DNA from 3 places in the Kitasatospora sp. NPDC059803 genome. Region 1 is predicted to be linked to each of the others. Evidence: riboswitches for the same ligand, from Rfam matches in the RefSeq annotation. Region 1 holds a riboswitch; each other region holds the start of a gene.

Region 1 (4,179 bases):
CGCGGCGGCCGGCGCACTGCTGGACAAGGGCTGCACGGCGATCGTCTGCGGCAGCGACATGATGGCGCTCGGGGCGATCCGGGCGGTGCGGCAGCGTGGACTGTCGGTGCCGCACGACGTCTCGGTGGTCGGCTTCGACGACTCGCCGCTGATCGCCTTCACCGAGCCGCCGCTGACCACGATCCGCCAGCCGGTCGAGGCGATGGCGACCGCGGCGGTGGACGCGCTGCTGGAGGAGGTCGGCGGGAACGCGGTCCAGCGCGGGGAGTTCATGTTCCAGCCGGAGCTGGTCATGCGTGGCTCCACGGGGGCCTGCGCGCGCTGAGGACGGTCAACGGACGGGCCCCGGAGAGCTGTTGCTCTCCGGGGCCCGTTGCGTGCCGCCCGGGTGCCGGGTCAGCCCTCGTGGTCCGTGGGGCGGCTCTCGGTGAGCCGTTGGCCGTCGGTGGCGTCGCCGGTGCGGGTCTCGGTGCGGCGGCCGCGGGCCAGGTAGTCGCGCAGGACGAGTTCGACGGCGTCCTGCGGGTTCTTGGTGCCGGAGAGCATCATCGCGTCGATCGCGAGGTTGGCGTCGAGTGTGACGGTGACCTGGGCCATGGTGACTCCTCCTCGGGTGCCGGAGCAGCAGCATGCCCGCTGGGGGCGGGCTTTGACCATGGCCCCGGGCGGTCCTGCCCGGCGGCCTGCCGGCGGCCTTCCTACGGCGCCGGGCGACCGCCGGGGCGGGCGGCGGCTGACAGATAACAGATGATGAAATCTGTTATCTGAAATCTGTTATCTGTCAGCCGTCAGTTGTCAGCTGTCACCCGCGGGTCGTGCTCAGACCCGGCCGGCGAAGTCCGGCGCCCAGTTGGCGACGGTCTGCAGGCGCACGCCCGAGCTCGGGTTGGCGGCCTCGACGTACTGGCCGCCGCCGATGTAGATCGCGACGTGGTAGACGCCGGAGTTCTGGCCGTTGTTGGACCAGAACAGCAGGTCGCCCGCCTGCAGGCTGTCCAGCGAGACGCGGGTGCTGGCGGCGGCCTGGTCGGCGGCGACGCGCGGGACGGAGACACCCGCGGCGCGCAGCGCGGCCTGGGTCAGGCCGGAGCAGTCCCAACCGCCGTTGCCGGTACCGCCGTAGACGTACGCCTGGCCGACCTTCGACTGGGCGAAGGAGACCGCGGCGGCCATGCTGCCGGTGGCGGCCGGGGCCTGAGCGGGGGTCTGCGCCTGGGCGGCCGGCTTGGAAGCCGGCTTGGCGGCCGGGGTCGAGGTCGGGGCCGGGGCCTGCGGCTGGGCGGTCGGCTTGGCGTTCACGGCGGCGCCGTTGGAGGTCTGGCCGGACTTCTGCGAGCGGTCGAACCAGGTGAAGTCCGAGCCGGACTGGTCGGTCTGAGCCGACTGCTGGGCCTGGCCGCCGTCCTTGAACGAGAGGCGCTGGCCCGGGTAGATGGTGTCCGGACCCTCGGTCAGGGTGCCGCGGTTGAGCTCGTACAGCCGCTGCCAGCCGCCCTGGAGGTTGTGCTTGTCGGCGATCGAGGACAGCCAGTCGCCGGAGGCGACGGTGTAGTCGTCGCCCTGGGGCTGGGCGCTGTTCTGGGCCTGGTTCTGGCCCTTCTGCGCCGAGGTGCCGTTGGCGGAGTCGGCGGGGGCCTGTGCCTGGTCCTGGGCCGGTGCGGCCGGCTTGGCGGGCTTCGCGGCCGGGGTGGCCGGGGCCTGGCTCTGCGCGGGCTTGGCGGCCGGGGTGGCCGGCTTCGCGGCGGGCTTGGTGGCGGTCGAGCTGGCAGCCGAGCCGGTGGTCGAGCCGGCCGAGGTGTCGACGGCAGCCGCGGCGCCGCCCTTGGTCAGGCCGGCCTGGACCGAGCACACCGGCCAGGCGCCGGGGCCCTGCGAGGCGAGGACCTTCTCGGCGACGGCGATCTGCTGGTCCTTGGTGGCCTGGTTGGCCTGGGGGGCGTACGCGGTGCCGCCGAAGGCGGCCCAGGTGCTGGAGGTGAACTGCAGGCCGCCGTAGAAGCCGTTGCCGGTGTTGATGCTCCAGTTGCCGGTGCTCTCGCACTGGGCGACCTTGTCCCAGGTGGCGACGGAGGCGGCGGAGGCGGTGCCGGAGGTGAGGCAGGGGATGGTGAGGCCGACGCCCGCGACGCCGATGGCGGCGATCACGCGTCGGGTACGACTGGACAGACGGGTGCCGTTGGTGGGCAGCATGAAGACGCAGTCCTCTCCCACGCCTGCGAGGTGAGCTGTCGGATTCGGGCTGGAGTTGCCCGGCCGCGCTGTGGGCGCGGCTTCACCCCTAGCCCTGGATCGTTCCGGGGAACGGTCCGGGGCGACTTGCCTGTGGGTCCCCCGCTCCTGCCGTGGTGCGTTTTCGCGCTGCCAGGACATCCGACGGCAGGACTCGGCGTCGCGGATGAACTGGGTTCGTGTGGCCACGAACGGGGAGCACGTTAAGCAGACTTAAGTTCAAACTGCAAACACCTGTGACGCGCATCACGGTTTGGCGAGAACGGTCGTTCCCCTCGCTCGCCATGATCGAAAATGGCCGATTTCCGGCAATGCCGCGAAGGGCGTGCACAACTGTCTGTGCTTCAGGAGGCGGGTGACGGCGGGTCGGGTCCCCCGGGGGCCGCCCGCCGAGAAGGAGGTGCGTCCACACTGTGGCCGTCGGAGGATGGATCGAGCGACGGCGAACAAATGCGGATAGAACGGACATCGCACCTATTCGCCCTTTAACTCCCTTACGGGACAAGCAGGAAGGGCCCGGAACGGCTACGTTCCGGGCCCTTCACGCGTGCGGTGACCGCTACTGGCCGGCCGACTCCTCGGTGGCGGTGCGAGCGGCGTGGGCGGCGTGACCGCCCCGGCCGGAGTGGTCGGCGTGCGCGCCCTCGGCGGTCTCCGCCGCCTCGGCCTCGGCCTGCGCCAGGGCCTCGGGGGAGGGTGCCGGCAGCGCGGCCAGGTAGGTGGCGGCGATCAGCTGGCCGACCGTCGGGTAGGCGCCCAGCGGCGCCGCGGACGGGCAGCCGGTCTCCTCGGCGGCCGTGGCGAGCAGTTCGGAGTCGGCCTCCGGCCCGATCACCAGCGGGGCCAGCGCCGGGCGCTGGGAGCCGGTCTCCTTGAGGTGGTTGACGGCCGCGGCGACCGAGCCCGGCACGTCGAGCGCGGCGGGCACGACCGGGACGGCCAGTCGTGCCGCCAGCAGGACACCGGTGATGCCGGCCGCGGCAGCGGCCTCCTCGCCGCCGACGGTGGTCAGCACGACGCCGTCCGCGGCGGTCGCGATGGCGAACAGCCGGGCCCGGTCGGCGCGTGCCAGGCCGGCCTCGGACAGGCGCACGTGCACGGCCTCGGCGAGCAGCGGGTGCGGGCCGAGCACGTCGGTGACGGGGGCTCCGTACTCCGCGGCGAGGGCGTGAAGTTCGGTCAGGAATCCGTGCGGGCCGGGTACCAGCGGCACCAGGACCGGCGCGGGCAGGCCCGCCTCGGCGGCCATGGCCAGCAGTTCGGCGACGGTGCGGTCGTCACTGTCGACCCCCTGGGCGGCTTCGCCCGGGAGGTAGCCGACGGCGGTCTGGATGCCGCTCTGCTCGCTGCGGACGATCGACAGCAGCTCCTCGACGACCGAGCGGGACTCGGGCCCGGCGGTCGCGGGCACGGCGAGCACCAGGGCCGGGGAGCCGGCCGGGATCTCGGGGCGCTCGGGGCGGCGGTGGCGCCCCCGCGCACGGGAGCCTGGAGTGCGGACGGGCAGTGGCGCGCCCGGGATGGCTGCGGTGCTCATGCCGGAGATCGTAGGACATCGGCCCGTCAGGCCTGCATTCGGCTGCCGTTCGAGTTTCACGTGGTCATGGCGGGTGTGCCGCGTTCCCGCGGTGTCCGTCCGGGCGGTTTACCCGCAATCCGGACATATCTCACCCAGCCTTCGAGCGATCACCGCTCGTAGCCCTGACGTGTCCGACGGGGCGTCGAGTTGCCTGTGTGGCGCGTGAGATGTCTCACAGCCGGGAGGTCGCCTGACGGAGCGTCACGGCAGCGCGACTCCGGGCGTCTGAAGATCAACATTCAGCGGGGAACCGCTCACGGCCGGTTATCGAGAATCTGGCGATTCACTCGGCTATGTCCGTTTACGTACCGTCAGGAGAAGGGCCCGTGAAGAGTTCGGAACTGCCGGTGAAAGGCCTCGTGCACCTGCAA
Region 2 (4,179 bases), on a different contig from region 1:
TCGGACGGTGCCGGGCTCAGAGCCGGACCACCCCCGCGACCGGCATCGCGTTGACGCTCTCGTAGCGGACCCTGGCGCCCGGGTAGGGGGCGTGCACGATCACCCCGCCGCCGGCGTACATCCCGACGTGGTGCATGTCCCGGTAGAAGATCACCAGGTCTCCCGGCCGCGCTTCGGAGAGGCTGACCCGCTGCCCGGCGTACGCCTGGGCCTGCGAGGTGCGCGGCAGGGTCACTCCGGCCTGCCGCCAGCTGTAGTACATCAGACCGGAGCAGTCGAAGGCGCGGGGCCCGGTGGATCCGTAGAGGTAGGGCGAGCCGATCATCCGCACCGCGGCGGCCAGTGCGGCCGCCCCGCGCTCGGAGGCGGGCGGGGCCGTGCCGAGGTCCAGCCGGTCGGTGCCCCGGGTGGCGCGCTGCTCGGCCTCCTGGGCGTCCTGGGCGGCCATCCGGGCCCGCTCGGCGACGCCCAGGCTGTTCAGCAGCCGCTGGGCCTTGGTGAGCCGCTGCTGGATCTGCTGCTTGCTGTCGGCGAGCGAGCGGCGGGCCTGGTCGAGTTCGGCGAGCTTTCCGGCGGTCTCGGTGCGGCGCTGGTCGAGCCGGCGCTGGCGGGTGGCCAGTTCGTGCAGGGTCTCCTGCTGCCGCTCGGCGGCCTGGTCGAGGGTGCGGGCCCGGGACAGGTAGCCCTCCGGGTCGGTGGAGAGCATCAGCTGGACGGTCTGGGCCATGCCGCCGCCGCGGTACTCGGCGCCGGCCACGGTGGCGAGGTCGCCGCGCAACTGGTTGAGCTGGTCCTGGGCGACGGCGATCTCGCCCTGGAGGACGGTCGTCTCGCCCTGGAGGCGCTGCTGCGTCTCCAGGGCGGCGTTGTACTTCTCGGACGCCTGCTCGGCCTCGCCGTAGAGCTGTTCCACCTGCGCCTTGACGTCCTTGCGGGTGGGCGTGTCCGGCACGGCGGGGGCGGCCTGGGCGCTGCCGCCCGCCGTCACGCCCAGGGCGGTGGTGGCGGCCGCGGTCAGCACCAGCGCACGGGCGAGCAGTTGGGGACGACGGTGCACGGGCATGGCGGCAGCGGCTCCGATCCGGCGGTGGGGCCCCGCCGCCGCACCAACGCGGGCGGCCCTGGAAGCGGAGTCCGGTGGCAGACGTTAGCGAGTCCGGGCAACCGAGTCCAAACCCCTGCCAACCCGAATATTTGACCCGTAATCGGACATCAGTCCGAGGCGCCGGAAAAGCCGCTGGCCCGGCCTTCCGTGGTGGAAGGCCGGGCCTGGGAGGGCCTGCGCGGGGATCAGACCCGCACGATGGAGGTCAGCGGCATGTTGCCGACCGCCTCGTAGCGGACCGACGCGCCGGGCTTGGGCGCGTGCAGCACCTGGCCGTTGCCGGCGTAGATGCCGACGTGGTGGGCGTCCCCGTAGAAGATCAGCAGGTCGCCGGGCTGGGCCTGGGAGAGGTCGGTGCCGATCCGGGTACCGGCGTGGGCCTGCTCCTGCGAGGTGCGCGGCAGCGCCACGTCGACCTGGTTGAACGCCCAGACCATCAGGCCCGAGCAGTCGAAGGAGCCGGGGCCGGAGGCGCCGTAGACGTACGGGCTGCCGATCTTGGAGGCGGCGATGGACAGCGCCGCGGCGCCGCGCGAGCTGCCGGCGCTCGGCTTGGTGACCGGCGCGGCGGGGGCCTGCGACGCGCTCAGGTCGGTGCGGCTGTTGTCGCGGGAGGAGCGGTCGGCGGCCTGCTGGGCCGCCGCCTGCTGCTGGGCGGCCTTCGCGGCGGCGTCGGCCTTCGCCTTGGCCTCGGCGGCGGCCTTCTCCTCGGCCGCGCGGATCGCCTGGCGCTCCTGCTCGGACAGGGTGTTGAAGAGGTCCTGCGCGGCCTTGAGCTTGCCCTGGACCTCGTCCTTGGCGCTCTTCAGCTGCTGGGTGGTGGTCTCCATCTCGGCGAGCTTGCCCTGGGCCTCGGAGCGCACCTGGTCGAGCTTGCGCTGCTCGTCCTGGAGCTGCTTGAGCTGGCCCTTCTGGGTGCCGCCGGCCTGGTTCAGCGTGTCGGCCTGGCTCAGGAAGGTGTCCGGGCTGGCGGAGAACATCAGCTGGACGGTCTGCGATATGCCGCCGTTGCGGTACTGCTCGCCGGCGATCTCGGCCAGGCCGCCCTGAAGGTCGGTCACCTGCCCCTGCTGCCGCGCCACCTGGTCCTGGAGGTCGGTGACCTGCTTCTGCAGCTGCTGCTGCTTCTCCTGGGCGGCGTTGAGCTTCTCGGTCGCGACCTCGGCCTGCTCGTTGAGCTGGTCGACCTGCTCCTTGACCTGGTCCTTGGTCGGCTGCGGGTCGGCGTGGGCGCCGGACTGCGCGGACAGCGCGACGGCCGCGGCGGCGAAGCCGGTCATGATCGAGACCCGGGTGCGACTAGCGGGCTTGGGACGACGATGGGACGCCACGAAGGCGGACTCCTTCTTCCTACGCCGTCTACCGGGTGAGCTGACGGGTTCGGGCCGGAAGCGTGCCCTACGACGCCTCACGGCCGTTCCACCGGCCGACCTGGCGCCGATTCACCCCGGAGGAACGTGGTTCCCCGGCTCCGTTCGACAGCACCCCCGACTGCTGGGCTCCCCGTCGGGCAGGCACTGGGCCCGCCCCGCTGCGTCACGAACTCGACGGAAACCACCGCCGTCACCCTGGCTGGGCGATCGGGAGTGCGGTGGCTCGGGGCACGACCCTAGTAACTGAACCGTGATCCGTTCAAATCCTTGTCAGAAAAAAGACGGAAGAAGACCAAAGTTCTTTTGTGAATATGACACATAGTGATCACCGCCGTACGCAAAGCTGATCAGTCTTCACCGGGGACTCGCGCGACGGACAAAACCCGAACGCCACCCCCGGTCGGAGGGTGGCGTGGATCACAGGCCCGGACGGGGCCCTTCGGGCGTGTCGGGCCGTCAGACCCGGCGGATCGTGTTGATCGGCATCGCGTCGACCTTCATCACCTTCACCACGTCGCCGGTGTGCGGCGCGTGCACCACCATGCCGTTGCCGATGTACATCCCGACGTGGTGCCGGTCGGGGCCGTAGATGACCAGGTCGCCCGGCTGGGCCTGGTCCAGCGTGACCTTGGTGCCGACGTTGCCCTGCTCCTGCGAGGTACGCGGCAGCGAGACGCCGGCCTGGCCGTACGCCCAGACCATCAGGCCCGAGCAGTCGAAGGTGGTCGAGCCGGTGGCGCCCCACACGTACGGCGAGCCCTGCTTGCTCATCGCCTTGGCGACGGCCACGCCCGCGTAGCCGCCGGCCTGCGGGAGGCTGCCGAGGTCGGCCCGGTCGCTGCCGCGCGAGGCGCGGTCGTCCTGCTGCTGCTGGGCCCGCAGCGCGGCGCGGTCGGAGGCGCTGAGCGAGTTCAGCAGATCCTGCGCGGCCTTGAGCTTCTGGTTGACGTCCGTCTTGGCCTGGTTCAGGTCCTTGGTGGTGGAGTCGAGCGAGGCCAGGACGGCGGCGGCCTCGGACTTCTCCTGGTCCAGCCGACGCTGCTGGTCCAGCAGGCCCTTGAGCGCCTCGGACTCGCTGGCGCTGGCCTGCTGGGCGCTGGACGCCTTCTCCAGGTAGCCGGACGGGTCCGAGGAGAGCATCAGCTGGACGGACGGGTCGATGCCGCCGGTGCGGTACTGCTCGCCCGCCACGCCGGCCAGGCCGGTCTGGAGCTGGGTCATCTCGTCCTGGCTGCGGGCCACCTTGTCCTGCAGCTGGTCGGACTGCTTGCGGAGCTGGTCGGCCCGCTCCTTAGCGCCGTTGTACTTCTCCGCCGCCTGCTCCTGGTCCTGCTGGAGCTGGTCGATCTGCGCCTTGACGTCGCTCTTGCTGGGCTGGGGCGCGGCGTGCGCGGCGACCTGCGCGGAGAGGGCGACCGCGGTCGCCGCGGCAGCGGTGAGCACGGAGACCCGGGCGCGGCTCGGCTGCTTGGGACGGCGGTGGGAGGCCAAGGGAATTGCTCCTTCTTCCATCGGCCTCACCCGATCAGGTGAGAATCCGGAAAATAGGTTTGACGCCACACCCTAGGGAAGATCCACGGGTTTTGCCACTCCCCCGAAGGCGTGAACTCCACTTCCCCCGCAGGCTTCACCGGATGTGCACACCGCCGCAAACCGGGCGCTGACCAGGCGTCATTCCGTCGAGGCAGCCGTCAGGGCCGC
Region 3 (4,179 bases), on a different contig from region 1:
CACCGGTCGGCGGAGCGACCGTGCTCGCCGCTCCGAGGAGCGGCTGAGCTTGCTGCTCCGCGGAGCGGCTGTGCTTGCTATTCCGCGGAACGGAAACGCGGGAAGGCGCCGCGGCCGGCGTACTCGGCGGCGTCGTCGAGGATCTCCTCGATGCGCAGCAGCTGGTTGTACTTGGCGACGCGCTCGGAGCGGGCCGGGGCGCCGGTCTTGATCTGGCCGCAGTTGGTGGCGACGGCCAGGTCGGCGATGGTGACGTCCTCGGTCTCGCCGGAGCGGTGCGACATCATGCAGCGGTAGCCGTTGCGCTGGGCCAGCTCGACGGCGTCCAGGGTCTCGGTCAGCGAGCCGATCTGGTTCACCTTCACCAGCAGCGCGTTGGCGGTGCCGGTCTCGATGCCCCTGGCCAGGCGGGCCGGGTTGGTGACGAACAGGTCGTCGCCGACCAGCTGGACCTTGTCGCCCAGCTTGACGGTCATGGCCTTCCAGCCGTCCCAGTCCGACTCGTCCAGCGGGTCCTCGATGGAGACCAGCGGGTAGGCGTCGACCAGCTCGGCGTAGTACTCGATGAGCTCGGCGGCGGAGATGGCCTTGCCCTCGAACTGGTAGGCGCCGTCCTCGTAGAACTCGGACGCGGCGACGTCCAGGGCGAGCGCGATGTCGCGGCCGGGCACGTAGCCGGCCTTCTGGATGGCCTCGGTGATGAGGTCCAGGGCCTCGCGGTTGCTGTCCAGGTTCGGCGCGAAGCCGCCCTCGTCGCCGAGGCCGGTGGACAGGCCGCGCTCCTTCAGCACGCCCTTGAGGGTGTGGTAGACCTCGACGCCCCAGCGGACGGCCTCGGAGAAGGACTCCGCGCCGATCGGGGCGATCATGAACTCCTGGATGTCGACGTTGGAGTCCGCGTGCGAACCGCCGTTGAGGATGTTCATCATCGGAACGGGCAGCACGTGCGCGTTCGGGCCGCCCAGGTAGCGGAACAGCGGCAGGTCGCTGGCCTCGGAGGCGGCGTGCGCCACGGCCAGCGAGACGCCCAGGATCGCGTTGGCGCCGAGCGAGGACTTGTCCGGGGTGGCGTCCAGGTCGAGCATGGCCTGGTCGATCAGGCGCTGCTCGGTGGCGTCGTAGCCGACGAGCTCCGGGCCGATCTGCTCGATGACGGCCAGGACGGCCTTCTCCACGCCCTTGCCGAAGTAGCGGTTCTTGTCACCGTCGCGCAGCTCCAGCGCCTCGAAGGCGCCGGTGGAGGCACCCGACGGGACAGCGGCACGACCGGTGCTGCCGTCGTCGAGGCCGACCTCGACCTCGACCGTGGGGTTGCCACGCGAGTCGAGAATCTCACGGGCTACGACGACATCGATGGACGGCACGAGGCATCTCCTTGCGGAAGCAGGGTCCGGCTGACGTTGGGTGCTGCCGGCGGGACGATTGCGGAGTCGTTACGACCAGAGCCTAACCGCCCCGGCCCCCGGGGCCGCGCTGGCCTCGGTCCCGTCTCAGCGTGTGGCCCCGCTACCCACCAGTAGTTCACCTGCTTGCCCGATCGAAGCGGGCGAATACGGGGGAATGCGGGCGAAGGGGGACGGCGCCCGTCCCCCTTCGCCCGCAGGGCGCGGGCCGCTCAGGGCCCGGGCCGCTCAGCCGAGGTGCAGCACCTGGCCGGGCATGATCAGGTTGGGGTTGCCGCCGACGGTGCCGCGGTTGCCGTCGTACACCGACTGCCAGCCGCCGGACACGCCCTGGGCGGCGGCGATCGTCGACAGCGTGTCGCCGGCCCGGACGGTGTAGTCGTGACCGCCCTGCGCGGCGGCGGGCTGCGCGGCCGGGGCGGACTGTGCGGGCTGCGCGGCGCGGGGCGCGTACTGCGGCTGGGCGGCGGGCTGGCCCGCGTACTGCTGGTAGACGCTCTGGTGGCTGGTCCAGTACCAGGCGCCGTTGTTCTGGTACCAGTACACCTTCGCGTCGGCGTCCCAGCCGGCCTTGCCGGAGAAGCCCTGGGTCTGCGGCTGCGTCTGCTGCGGGGCCTGCTGGACGGGCTGCTGGGCGGCCGGCTTCGGGGCGGCCTGCTGGACCGGCTGCTGGGCGGGCTTCGGGGTCTGCGCCTGCTGGGTCGGCTTGGCGGCGGGCTGCTTGGCGGGCTTGGCATCCGTGGAGGTGTCCACGGAGGCCGGGGCGCCGCCCTTGCTCAGACCGGCCTTCTGGGAGCAGACGGGCCAGGCGCCCGGGCCCTGCGAGGCCAGCACCTTCTCGGCGACCGAGATCTGCTGCGCCTTGCTGGCCTGGTTGGCCTGCGGGGCGTAGGAGGTGCCGCCGTACGCCTTCCAGGTGCTGGACGTGAACTGCAGGCCGCCGGAGAAGCCGTTGCCGGTGTTGATGCTCCAGTTGCCGCCGCTCTCGCACTGGGCGACGGCGTCCCAGGTGGAGGCCGGGGCGGCGGAGGCGCCGGTGGCGGTGAGGAGCGGCATCGCGAGTCCGACGCCGGCCACACCGGCGACGGCGATGGCCTTCTCGGTCTGGGTGCGACGACGGTGGCGGCCAGTTCCAACGAACAGCATGACGAGGTCCCTCTCCGCACGCCTGCGAGGTGAGCTGTCGGGTTCGGACCGGGAGGTGGCCCGGCCGCCGAAAGCGGAAACGATTCCGCTCGGGCGGCTTCACCCCAAGCCGTTGGGGAACGGCAACAAACCTGGTTCCCCCGCCCCTGCCCAGGGTCTGGTCGGTTTCCCGTGACGCGGCGGGCAGGATTCGGCGTTCCGCGCACGAGGTCCGCAGCTGCGAACTCCAGGGAGAGTAGACAGATCATCAGACCAATAACAAGCTCATATCACCGATATCACACACAAATTACGGCGCGTGGTCAATCGCCTACCAACGGCGGCGGTATGTCCGGATTAATGCGGGTTCAGACCTGGCTCCACGACCCGCCGGAGACGCGCCGTCAGCGTGTCGGAGCGTCGGCCGACGTGACCGGCGCGTGCGGAGAGCGGGCCTCCGGAGTGAATTCGACCGGGAGTTCCCGCAGGCCACGCATGATCAGGCCGCCCCGCCAGCGAAGGTTCTCCGGGTTTTCCGCGAGCCGCAGGTCCGGCAGCCGGGAAAGCAGCGTGGTCAGTGCGCTCCGCCCCTCCAGGCGGGCCAGCGGGGCGCCGATGCAGTAGTGGATCCCGTGGCCGAAACCCAGGTGCGGATTGTCCGTGCGGGCCAGGTCCAGGGTGTTCTCGTCCGCGAACCTGGCCGGATCGCGATCCGCCGCGGCCAGCACCACCAGCACCGGATCGCCCACCGGGATGTCCACCCCGCCGATCGACAGCGGCCGCGTCGCGAAGCGCCACGTCGCCATCTCCACCGGCCCGTCGTAGCGCAGGAGTTCCTCGATCCCGGTGTCCAGCAGCGCCGTCTCGCCGCGCACCACCGACTCCTGCAGCAGCCTGCGCTGCTCCGGGTTGCGCAGCAGCGCGTACGTGCCGTTGCCGATCAGGTTGACGGTCGTCTCGAACCCCGCGAACAGGAGGATGAACGCCATCGCGGCGGCCTCGTTCTCGTTCAGGTGCTCGCCGTGGTCGCTCGCCCGGATCAGGCCCGAGATCAGGTCCTCGCCCGGATCCGCCCGCTTGCGGTGGATCAGCTCCAGCAGGTACGCCCGCATCCGCTTCACCGCCCGCCCCACGCCGCCGCGTTGGCCGCCGCCGTGCCGGATCATCATCCCGGCCCAGTCCCGGAAGTCGTCCTGGTCCTCGGCCGGCACGCCCAGCAGGTCGCAGATCGCGTAGATGGGGAGCGGGAACGCGAACTCGTGGATCAGGTCCGCCGAACCGCGCTGCGCGAAGCCGTCGATCAGCCGGTCCGTGAGCTGCTGCACCCGCGGCTCGAACTCCGCCACCCGGCGCGGCGTGAACGCCTTCGACACCAGCCGGCGCAGCCGGGTGTGGTCCGGCGGGTCGATGTTCAGCAGATGCGTCATCAAGTCCGCCTGGCGCTCCCCCGGAATTCCCACCCGCCCGGTGCGGTGCGCCTGCTCGCTGTGGTGCGCCGGGTTCTTCGACAGCCTGCTGTCCGCCAGCGCCTGCCGCGCGTCCGCGTAGCGGGTCACCAACCAGGCCTCCACCCCGCTCGGCAGCGTCGTGCGGTGCACCGGGGCGTGCTCGCGCAACCAGGCGTATGCGGGGTACGGATCGGTGGCGAACT

Evidence for each region. A riboswitch is a leader RNA that binds a small molecule or an ion and turns the genes downstream of it on or off. The one in region 1 is predicted to bind cyclic di-AMP.
Region 2: it holds a riboswitch for cyclic di-AMP, as region 1 does, so the genes downstream of both, ACFV6I_RS12595 (NlpC/P60 family protein) here and ACFV6I_RS31210 (transglycosylase family protein) in region 1, are expected to answer to the same signal.
Region 3: it holds a riboswitch for cyclic di-AMP, as region 1 does, so the genes downstream of both, ACFV6I_RS16620 (transglycosylase family protein) here and ACFV6I_RS31210 (transglycosylase family protein) in region 1, are expected to answer to the same signal.

Annotation. Positions count from the first base shown of each region.
Region 1 is NZ_JBHWIJ010000268.1:3,502-7,680, reverse strand. It holds gene ACFV6I_RS31220 (LacI family DNA-binding transcriptional regulator) at 1-325, shown strand, start outside; gene ACFV6I_RS31215 (hypothetical protein) at 397-597, opposite strand; gene ACFV6I_RS31210 (transglycosylase family protein) at 820-2,211, opposite strand; cyclic di-AMP (ydaO/yuaA leader) riboswitch at 2,198-2,358, opposite strand; gene ACFV6I_RS31205 (hypothetical protein) at 2,789-3,766, opposite strand.
Region 2 is NZ_JBHWIJ010000057.1:9,518-13,696, forward strand. It holds gene ACFV6I_RS12590 (NlpC/P60 family protein) at 17-1,063, opposite strand; gene ACFV6I_RS12595 (NlpC/P60 family protein) at 1,291-2,436, opposite strand; cyclic di-AMP (ydaO/yuaA leader) riboswitch at 2,447-2,596, opposite strand; gene ACFV6I_RS12600 (NlpC/P60 family protein) at 2,935-3,969, opposite strand; gene ACFV6I_RS12605 (NYN domain-containing protein) at 4,170-4,179, opposite strand, start outside.
Region 3 is NZ_JBHWIJ010000088.1:132-4,310, forward strand. It holds gene eno (phosphopyruvate hydratase) at 78-1,364, opposite strand; gene ACFV6I_RS16620 (transglycosylase family protein) at 1,632-2,549, opposite strand; cyclic di-AMP (ydaO/yuaA leader) riboswitch at 2,555-2,722, opposite strand; gene ACFV6I_RS16625 (cytochrome P450) at 2,933-4,179, opposite strand, start outside.